4 regions of the Rhizobium sp. WSM1328 genome follow, and region 4 is predicted to be linked to each of the others. Evidence: predicted binding sites of a transcription regulator. Region 4 holds the regulator's gene; each other region holds the start of a gene.

Region 1 (2,201 bases), 130 kb from region 4:
TCGGCTCGGACGTACCAAGACGTATGCCCTTCGCCAATCGCCTCTGCCCTGACGAAAACCTGCTCCGGCAGAATGCTGCAATCTGACCAGGAAAGGCTCTAAGGGCACGCCATCGGAGAGGCTGGAATTGGCTTTTCACAGGCAGATGATCGTCTGCGCAAATTAAATTAGCTCGCGAAGCGGCCGGCATCGGCGCCGTAATAATTCAGGTAACGGTCCGAGATGCTGGAGATCGGCAGCACGATCAGCACGTCGGTCGTGTTGAAGGCATGATCGATGACCGCGCTGGAGCCGACCATCGCGCCGAGGCGGAGATAGCCCTTGATCAGCGGCGGCAGAGCCATCAGCGCCCGCTTCGGGTTGATGGCTTCGACCGGCATCAGGTCCATGTTGCGGGCCAGATGCGGCAGCGCCCCGATGGCCCATTCGTTCTTCGCCAGCACATTGTGGTAGAGGAAGGACAGTGCCAGCGCGTGGCTTTCGAGATAGACGCCGGGGAACGAGGCGCAGCCGAACATGGCGCTGACGCCGTGTTTCAGCGCATAGGCCCAGTTGCCCTGCCACAGGAGCTCGACGGTGCGCTTGGTGCGGTATTCCGGCAGCACGCAGGAGCGGCCGAGTTCCATGAAGCGCTTGTCCGGGTGTTTGGCGATGAGGCCCTCGATTTCGAATTCGGAAGCCGAGTAAAAACCGCCATTGGCGATGGCGACATCTTGACGCAACAGCCTGTAGGTGCCGACGATCTGGTCTTCCGGGTCGCCCTCGATCGAGCGGTCGAGAACCAGAAGATGGTCGCAGACAGCGTCATAGGCGTCGACGTCGCGCTGTCGGCGCATCGCATCCAGCGGCAGCTGCGCCTTCATTTCGTCGACGAAGACGCGGTAGCGCACGGCCTGGGCGGCATCGATCTCGCGTGCCGTGCGGGCAAGGCGGGTCTCCAGATTGCCGATGCGGCCGAGGATATCGCCGTCCTTCTGCACAGCCGTCGAGGGCGGTGCAGCCTCCGCGGTGGTGTCACGATTCAGGATGTCGATGGCGGACATGACGATTCTCCCGTTGCCGGCTTATCGACGCCATAAAACACTTCTCTACGACAGGAAAGTGACATTCTGAATTTCCAGGCGCAAGAAACATGCCGGTTCCCGAGGCGCTCACCGCGCCTCTGCCCGGCGGGCGGAAAGGGCGGCAACCGCTTGAACTTCGGTCAGCAGCCGCACCGGATCGACCGGCTTTACCATGACGCGGTTGGCGCCGTTGAGCAAGACCTGGCGGCGCGATTCGTCGCTCTTGTCGGCCGTCAGCACGATCACCGGCACCGAGGCGAGATCGAGCCGCCGCTCATGGCCGCGCAGGCGTCCCAGCATGTCGATGCCGTTGCCGCCAGGCATCGAGAGGTCGCTGATAATGATATCGGGCCGGGCATTGGCCTCGCAGAGCGCGTAGTCGAGCAGGGTCTCGAAATCCTCGACATGGCGCACCTTATGCCCGCCCTTTTCCAGGACGACGCGCACCAGCATGGCATTGATCGGATCGTCCTCGCCGAGCAGGATGCTGAGCCCGCTGGCGGCAACCAGCGTCTCCGCTACCGAAAGGCCGAAGCCCGGCTGGTTGTCGTTCAGCGCGTCGCGCTTCTCCATGCCGCGCATGCGCCCGCGCAGCACGTCGATCAGCGACTGTTCGCGCAGCGGCCGGATCAGCCAGGCATCGAAGAGGTCGAGCGGATGGGCGCTGCGCTCTTCCGGATTGACGAGCAGGACCTTGCGCAGGCCAAGGGCGGCGATTTCGGCGCGATCGGCAAGATGGGCGGAAAATTCCGCCGACATCCGATGGTCGATGATGATATCGGTCGGCCGCCGCCCGCCCTTTGCCAGCTCGAGCAGCGTTGCCCGCGCCGTCTCGCCGTCGCCGACGAGATGGCAGAGGCCGCCGAGCGTGGTGATCGTTTCGGCGATGGCGGTGCGCGCCGCACCTGCCGGCGCCAGTAGCACGACGCTGTTGCCTGAAAGCAGCGTGTTTCGCCGGTCGGGGCGCTCGCTGTCGATATCGACAGGGAAGCAGATGGTGAATTCGCTGCCTCGGCCCTTTTCGCTGGCAACCGTCAGCGCGCCGTTGAATTCGCGCATGATGCGGGCGGAGATGGCAAGGCCGAGGCCGGTCCCGCTGCTCTTGTCGACAACGCTCCCGCCCTGCTCGAACTCGCC
Region 2 (2,201 bases), 1.0 Mb from region 4:
GCTCGGTCCGCACGCAGCGCTTCCAGACTTCCCCGATCAGGTCGATGTCATCGAAGTCGCCGATCCCGAGCATCCCTTCCGCCTCGCCACGTCGCCGGCGCGCAACTTCCTGAATTCGAGCTTTTCGGAAACCAAGACCTCCCGGCAGAAAGAAGGCCGCCCTGAAGTGATGATCAATCCGGCCGACGCCGAAGCCAACGGCATCACCCATGGCGATCTCGTCCGCATCGGTAACAGCCGCGGCGATCTGCGCATCCACGCCCGCATCACCACTGAAGTGAAATCAGGCGTGCTGATTGCCGAGGGCCTTTGGCCGAACAAGGCGCATGTCGACGGCGAGGGCATCAACGTCTTGACCGGCGCCGACCCCGTCGCGCCTTATGGCGGTGCGGCCGTGCACGACAACAAGGTCTGGCTTCGCAGGGACGCAGCATGATGCAGCCGAAATCCCGGGTGAAAATCGCCGGCGAGGAAACCCTGTCGAATGGGTGGACGCGGCTGAGCAGCTATCTGCTCGACTATATCGACCGCAAGGGCGCAACCCATCGGTTGAAGCGGGAAGTCTACCACCGCACGCCCGCCGCCTGCATTCTGCTTTATGATCCCAGGCGCGACCTCGTCGTTCTCGTCCGCCAATTCCGCCTCGCCGTTCATCTCAACGGCGATCCCAGCTGGATAATCGAGGTGCCGGCCGGCCTTCTCGACGATGACCATCCCGAAACGGCGATCCGTCGCGAGGCGATGGAGGAGACCGGCTATCGCCTGCGCGAGGCGCGCTTCCTGTTCAAATCCTACACCTCACCGGGTGCCGTCACCGAAGTGGTCCACTTCTTCGCAGCCCTCGTCGACATCGCCGACCGCGTGGCCGAAGGCGGCGGCCTGGACGAGGAGCACGAGGATATCGAAGTCCTCGAGATTCCGCTCGACGAGGCGGCGACGATGATCGAAACCGGCGAGATCTTCGACGTCAAGACGATCGTGCTTCTGCAATGGGCCTTGTTGAACAGGGCAAAGCTGACAGCGTGAATCTGCGGAGCGAGCGCATCGGGTCATTTCCAAAGCGCAAGTTTCCGCTTTAAGATGATACGGCGCGAAATTTCATACGACTGTCACGTAGCAGTTCTATGCGCTGCGGTTTGTCAATCATCGGATGCGGTCAGGAGAAAGCCCATGTGGCTCAGCAATTTCACCCTCGTTCTCCCAAACGAGGTGGTGAGTGAAGGTTCCGTGCGTGTTGAGGGTGGCGTCATCGCCGAGATCCGGCCGGAGCCGGTCGCCGGTGCTGCCATCGATGGCGGCAGGCGGCTGCTGATGCCGGGATTCGTCGATCTCCACGGCGACATGATCGAGCGCGAGATCGCCCCGCGGCCGAACGCGACGATGCCGATCGATTTCGGCATCCACGAACTCGACAAGAAGCTTGCCGCCGCCGGTGTCACCACAGCGTTTGCCGCCGTCTCTTTTGCGACCGAAAGCGTCTACGGCCACGTCCGCTCGCTGGAGACGACATCGGCGGTGATCGAAGGCATCAACCGCCTGCGTGATGATCTGCTGATCGACCACCGCGTCCACGCCCGTTACGAGATCACCAATGTCGGCGCAGCGCCTGCACTCGAACGCCTGCTGAATGCCGATCAGATCGACATGGTCTCGCTTACCGACCATACGCCGGGTCAGGGCCAGTACAACAACCTGCAAAGCTACATCCTTAGCATCTCCGAGCGCCGCGCCATCTCCGAGGAAATGGCGGCGGAGATCGTCGCCAAGCGCATTGCCATGCGCAACAATGCTGACATCGAGGCCAAGCTGAAGGAGATCGTCGCGCTGTCGCTGAAGCACAAGCTGTCGCTTGCCTCGCATGACGATGACAGCGTCGAAAAAGTCGCCGAGATGCACGATCTTGGCGTCACAATCAGCGAGTTTCCGGTCACCGCGCCTGCGGCCGAAGAGGCGCGCCGCCGCGGCCTCTGGACGCTGATGGGCGCGCCGAACGCGCTGCGCGGCCAGTCGATGTCGGGCAATCTCAGCGCGCTCGATGCCGCAAGGGCCGGCCTGCTGAGCGTCATCGCCGCCGATTATCATCCAGCTGCCTTCGTGCCTGGCATTTTCAAGCTTGCCGACATGGTGGACGGCGGCCTGCCGGCAGCCGTTGCCATGGCGACCGGCAATGCGGCCCGTTCCGCCGGCCTGTCGGATCGCGG
Region 3 (2,201 bases), on a different replicon from region 4:
ACTCTTGAAGCGGAACCTAGTGTCGGGCGGGGAATGGTCCAGAGGCAGCACGCCGCGAGAGCCGCCCCCTGAAGATCAGGGCGCGGCGAATGCCATGCTTTCAATAGCGCTCCGGCACGAGCATTTCAGGCGGAACCGGCGCCCTGTTGTAATCGGCGTGACGGATGCGGTCCGGCAACTGGATCTCGGGTTTTGGAACATCCTCGTAAGGGATCTGCTCGAGAAGATGGGCGATGCAGTTCAAACGCGCCCGTTTCTTGTCTACCGCCTGCACCACCCACCAAGGTGCATCCTCCGTGTGTGTCCGCGCCAGCATCTCTTCCTTGGCTTTGGTGTATTCCTCCCAATGGACCCGGCTTTCCATATCCATCGGTGAGAGCTTCCATTGCTTCAGCGGATCGTGAATACGCATCTTGAAGCGGAATTCCTGCTCCTCGTCGGTGATCGAAAACCAGTATTTGATCAACACGATACCAGAACGGACCAGCATTCGCTCGAATTCAGGCACCGAGCGGAAGAACTCCTCGAGTTCTTCGTCGGTGCAGAAACCCATCACGCGCTCGACACCGGCGCGATTGTACCAGCTTCGGTCGAAGAGGACCATTTCGCCACCGGTCGGAAGATGCGGGACATAACGCTGAAAATACCATTGATGGCGTTCCCGCTCTGTAGGAGCGGGCAGCGCGACCGTCCGGCAGACGCGCGGATTGAGCCGCTGGGTCACGCGCTTTATCGCGCCTCCCTTTCCGGCCGAATCCCGGCCTTCGAAAAGCACAACCACCTTCAGCTTCTTGTGCTGAACCCAATCCTGCAGCCGCACCAGTTCGTGCTGCAGACGGAAAAGTTCCCGGAAGTAGATCTTTCGCTCGAGCGTCTGCTCTGCCGGTTCCGACATTCCTTCGGCGACCAGATCGTCGAGCCGGTCTTCCTCCATCTGCATTTCCAGCTCTTCATCGAAGCTGTCGGCGATTTCGGCCTTTATACGGCTGAGTTGGTCCTGAGGTGTCTGAGACATGGGCTTTCCCTTCCTGCTTTTTTTGACAGGAGCATGTCACTGCGAAGTTTGTGTGACGGTTCAGGTACGGAAAGCTGGATGTCCTACGCCACGGCCTTGACGGCGATGTCTCACTTCCCGGTCTGGCGCCAACGCGCGGCAGCCTGCTTCATCAGCTTGGCGTATTCCACCTCCGTGGCATCATCCAACGGGAACATGCACTCGATCCTCAATTCCTGGGTCGTTATCGTCTGCGCAGTGCCAACTGTGGTCACCAGCGAGAAGAAGCTCAGAACCTGCCCGTCCTTGACGAAGGACAAGGGGATGACGGGTGTGCTGTCCGCTGTCGTCGAGACCTTCCAGGCACTGTCCACATCCGGATAGGCGAGGAGCGCATCGATCAGCGCCTTCGTGTGCATGTCAATGACGCGGCCCACGGACTCTCTGAATACCCGCGCCATCAGACTTTTTGCAGTTTCCTCCCAGTTTGGGATGAAGGGCCGCAAACCGGCCGGATCGAACATCAGATGCAGCAGATTGCGCGGTTTTTCCCGTGCCGCCATGTCAATGAAGTTATTGAAGAAGCCCTGCGTCGCGTCGTTCGTCATGACGACGTTCCAATACCGATCCATGACAACTGCCGGAAACGGCTCGTGCTGAACAAGCATGCGCCTTAACGCGTCCGTGACGCCCTTCATTTCAACATCGTCGATACCGCCTTCGGCGTAAATCGGGGCGTAACCGGCGGCGAGCAATAACGTATTGCGCTCTCGCAACGGCACATCAAGGGCGTCGGCGAGATGCAGCAGATTGTGGCGGCCGGGCGTGCTTCGGCCACTTTCGATGAAGCTGATCTGACGCTGCGATATGCCGGTATCGAGTGAGAGAGCCAGTTGGCTCTTGCCGCGCGTGTCGCGCCAGGCGCGCAACTGGATGCCAAGCTCGTTCGGTACTGCGCTTGAAGGACTGTGCGTCGAGCTCATCTTATGGCGATCTCCGTCTGTGCGGCTAATGGCCGGCGGGGGCAATAACGCTCCCGCCAGCTGCGATATCGATCAGAAAGCAACCGGGCCAACCGATCCGTACCAGCGGCCGACCTTGGCCGGCTCTCGTTCATCCATATAGAAGAAGTGCGTCATCACCGGTTTGACAACCGGTTGAGCCTCGTCGTCGGGCGTCATTGTGACAGTCCCGCGAAAGATTTTCA
Region 4 (2,201 bases):
CCACCCGCACCGTCACCCGCCAGCAGGGCGCGACGATGCTGAAGGAAGAGATCGAGATCGAAACGATCGAGGAAATGGAATACGTGCCGAGAGGCAATGTGGTGGTGCCGATTTCCCGCCGCCTCGGCCTGACGGAACTGACCGAACGCACCTGCAAGTGGCCGGTCGGCGATCCGCTGAAGGATGACTTCCATTTCTGCGGCTGCGAGTCCCCCGACAATTCGCCCTATTGCGGTTATCACCAGAAGCTTGCCTACCAGCCGGTGAATGAACGCCGCCGGGCAGCGGCGCGGGCCAGCTGAACGGGCTGACCATCGTTAGAATGCAGAAAACGGGCCGAGTGGCCCGTTTTTTTATGCGCGGATGGAAGCTCAGGTTTCCCTCCGTCATGCTCGGCCTTGTGCCGAGCATCTGATCACCTCAACTACTTGAGGGAAAAAACTTTATTTTCAAATACTTCATTTGGCGTGCGCAGATCCTCGGCACAAGGCCGAGGATGACGTCGCGGGTTTTGCCAGGGCTCAGCAGGCTCAGATGAAAGCCCTCAGGCTTCCATCGAATAACCGGCGCCGCGGACGGTGCGGATGACGTCCTGCATGTTGGAGAAATTCAGCGCCTTGCGCAGGCGGCCGACATGGACGTCGACGGTGCGCTCGTCGACATAGATATCGTGGCCCCAGACACCATCCAACAGCTGTGAGCGGGAGAAGACCCGGCCCGGCGACGACATCAGGAATTCCAGCAGGCGGAATTCGGTGGGGCCGAGGCGGACTTCGCGGGTCTTGCGATGGACGCGATGGGTCTCACGGTCGAGCTCGATGTCACCGCATTTCAGCACCGTCGACAGCACCTCGGGACGGGCGCGACGCAGCATCGCCTTGACGCGGGCAACGAGTTCGGGGGTCGAAAAGGGCTTGACGACATAATCGTCGGCGCCCGTCGACAATCCGCGGACACGCTCGCTCTCTTCGCCGCGCGCCGTCAGCATGATGATCGGCAGACGCTCGGTCTCCGGCCGCATGCGCAGGCGCCGGCAGAGCTCGATGCCGGAGACGCCGGGCAGCATCCAATCAAGGATGAGAAGATCGGGCGTGCGCTCCTGAAGCCGCATTTCGGCTTCGTCGCCACGAAGGATGGTATCGACCTCGAAGCCTTCCGCTTCGAGATTGTAGCGAAGAAGCACGCTGAGGGCTTCCTCGTCTTCAACAACTGCAACTCTCGGGATCATGCGTGTCGGTCTCCTCGCGCATAATCCTTAAACCAGGGTGATTTAAGCAATGCATCCTGCGCAAATTTAAAAATTGGCTGCGACCTCTTTGCGCGCCCGGACGGGCGCGCACGCAAGCGGCGGGGTGTGGGCAGTTATTCGGTGACCGCGCCGACGGTGTTGGCGCTGTCGTCCTTCGGCCGATCGCCTTCCGGCTGCGCGCCTGTCGTCATGTAATAGATCGTCTCGGCGATGTTGGTGGCGTGGTCGCCGATGCGCTCGATGTTCTTGGCGCAGAAGAGAAGATGCGTGCAGCTGGTGATGTTGCGCGGATCTTCCATCATGTAGGTCAGGAGCTCGCGGAACAGCGAGGTGTACATCGCGTCGATCTCGTTGTCGCGTTCGCGGATCGCATTCGCCTTGTCGGCGGAACGATTGGTGTAGACGTCGAGCACTTCCTTGAGCTGGACGAGCGCCAGCTCGGACAGATGCTCGAGGCCGCGGGCGAGCTTGCGGGGAACGCCGGTGCTTTGGACGGCGATGACGCGCTTGGCAGTGTTCTTGCCGAGGTCGCCGACGCGTTCGAGATCGGCGGCGATGCGGATCGAACCCATGATTTCGCGCAGGTCCGCGGCCATCGGCTGGCGGCGGGCGATGGTGACGATCGCCTTGTCGCCGATTTCGCGTTCGGCGTGATCGAGGATCACATCGTCGGAGATGACCTTCTGCGCCAGCGCGGTATCGCCGTTGACGAGCGCCCGTACGGCTTCGGCGACCATCTGCTCGGCCAGGCCGCCCATTTCGGAAATCCGCCTGGACAGGAACTTCAGATCATCATCATAGGCAGAATAAATATGTGTCGATGCCATGGGGCTTTATCCTCGAATAACGGAAAGGCTTGGTGACGCCAAAATCAGCCGAAGCGACCCATGATATAGTCCTGGGTGCGCGGATCGTCGGGATTGGTGAACATCTTGTCGGTGTCGTTCTCCTC

The links. The regulator PhoB, encoded in region 4, activates phosphate uptake and scavenging genes when phosphate is short. The targets are predictions, from matches to a motif close to TGTCATNNANCTGTCAT.
Region 1: olsB (l-ornithine N(alpha)-acyltransferase) is a predicted target of PhoB. The motif match lies at 1,091-1,107, and genes of this name have one in related genera.
Region 2: AC2444_RS06110 (alpha-D-ribose 1-methylphosphonate 5-triphosphate diphosphatase) is a predicted target of PhoB. The motif match lies at 1,097-1,113, and genes of this name have one in related genera.
Region 3: ppk2 (polyphosphate kinase 2) is a predicted target of PhoB. The motif match lies at 1,038-1,054, and genes of this name have one in related genera.

The regions. Positions count from the first base shown of each region.
Region 1 covers NZ_CM172788.1:50,018-52,218, forward strand. The annotation lists gene olsB (l-ornithine N(alpha)-acyltransferase) at 168-1,043, opposite strand; gene AC2444_RS00255 (PAS domain-containing hybrid sensor histidine kinase/response regulator) at 1,152-2,201, opposite strand, start outside.
Region 2 covers NZ_CM172788.1:1,192,678-1,194,878, forward strand. The annotation lists gene AC2444_RS06100 (molybdopterin-containing oxidoreductase family protein) at 1-436, shown strand, start outside; gene AC2444_RS06105 (NUDIX domain-containing protein) at 433-1,026, shown strand; gene AC2444_RS06110 (alpha-D-ribose 1-methylphosphonate 5-triphosphate diphosphatase) at 1,171-2,201, shown strand, end outside.
Region 3 covers NZ_JBYGKO010000003.1:352,036-354,236, reverse strand. The annotation lists gene ppk2 (polyphosphate kinase 2) at 101-1,015, opposite strand; gene AC2444_RS29270 (helix-turn-helix domain-containing protein) at 1,126-1,977, opposite strand; gene AC2444_RS29265 (nuclear transport factor 2 family protein) at 2,050-2,201, opposite strand, start outside.
Region 4 covers NZ_CM172788.1:181,280-183,480, reverse strand. The annotation lists gene AC2444_RS00930 (GcrA family cell cycle regulator) at 1-302, shown strand, start outside; gene phoB (phosphate regulon transcriptional regulator PhoB) at 545-1,228, opposite strand; gene phoU (phosphate signaling complex protein PhoU) at 1,363-2,076, opposite strand; gene pstB (phosphate ABC transporter ATP-binding protein PstB) at 2,121-2,201, opposite strand, start outside.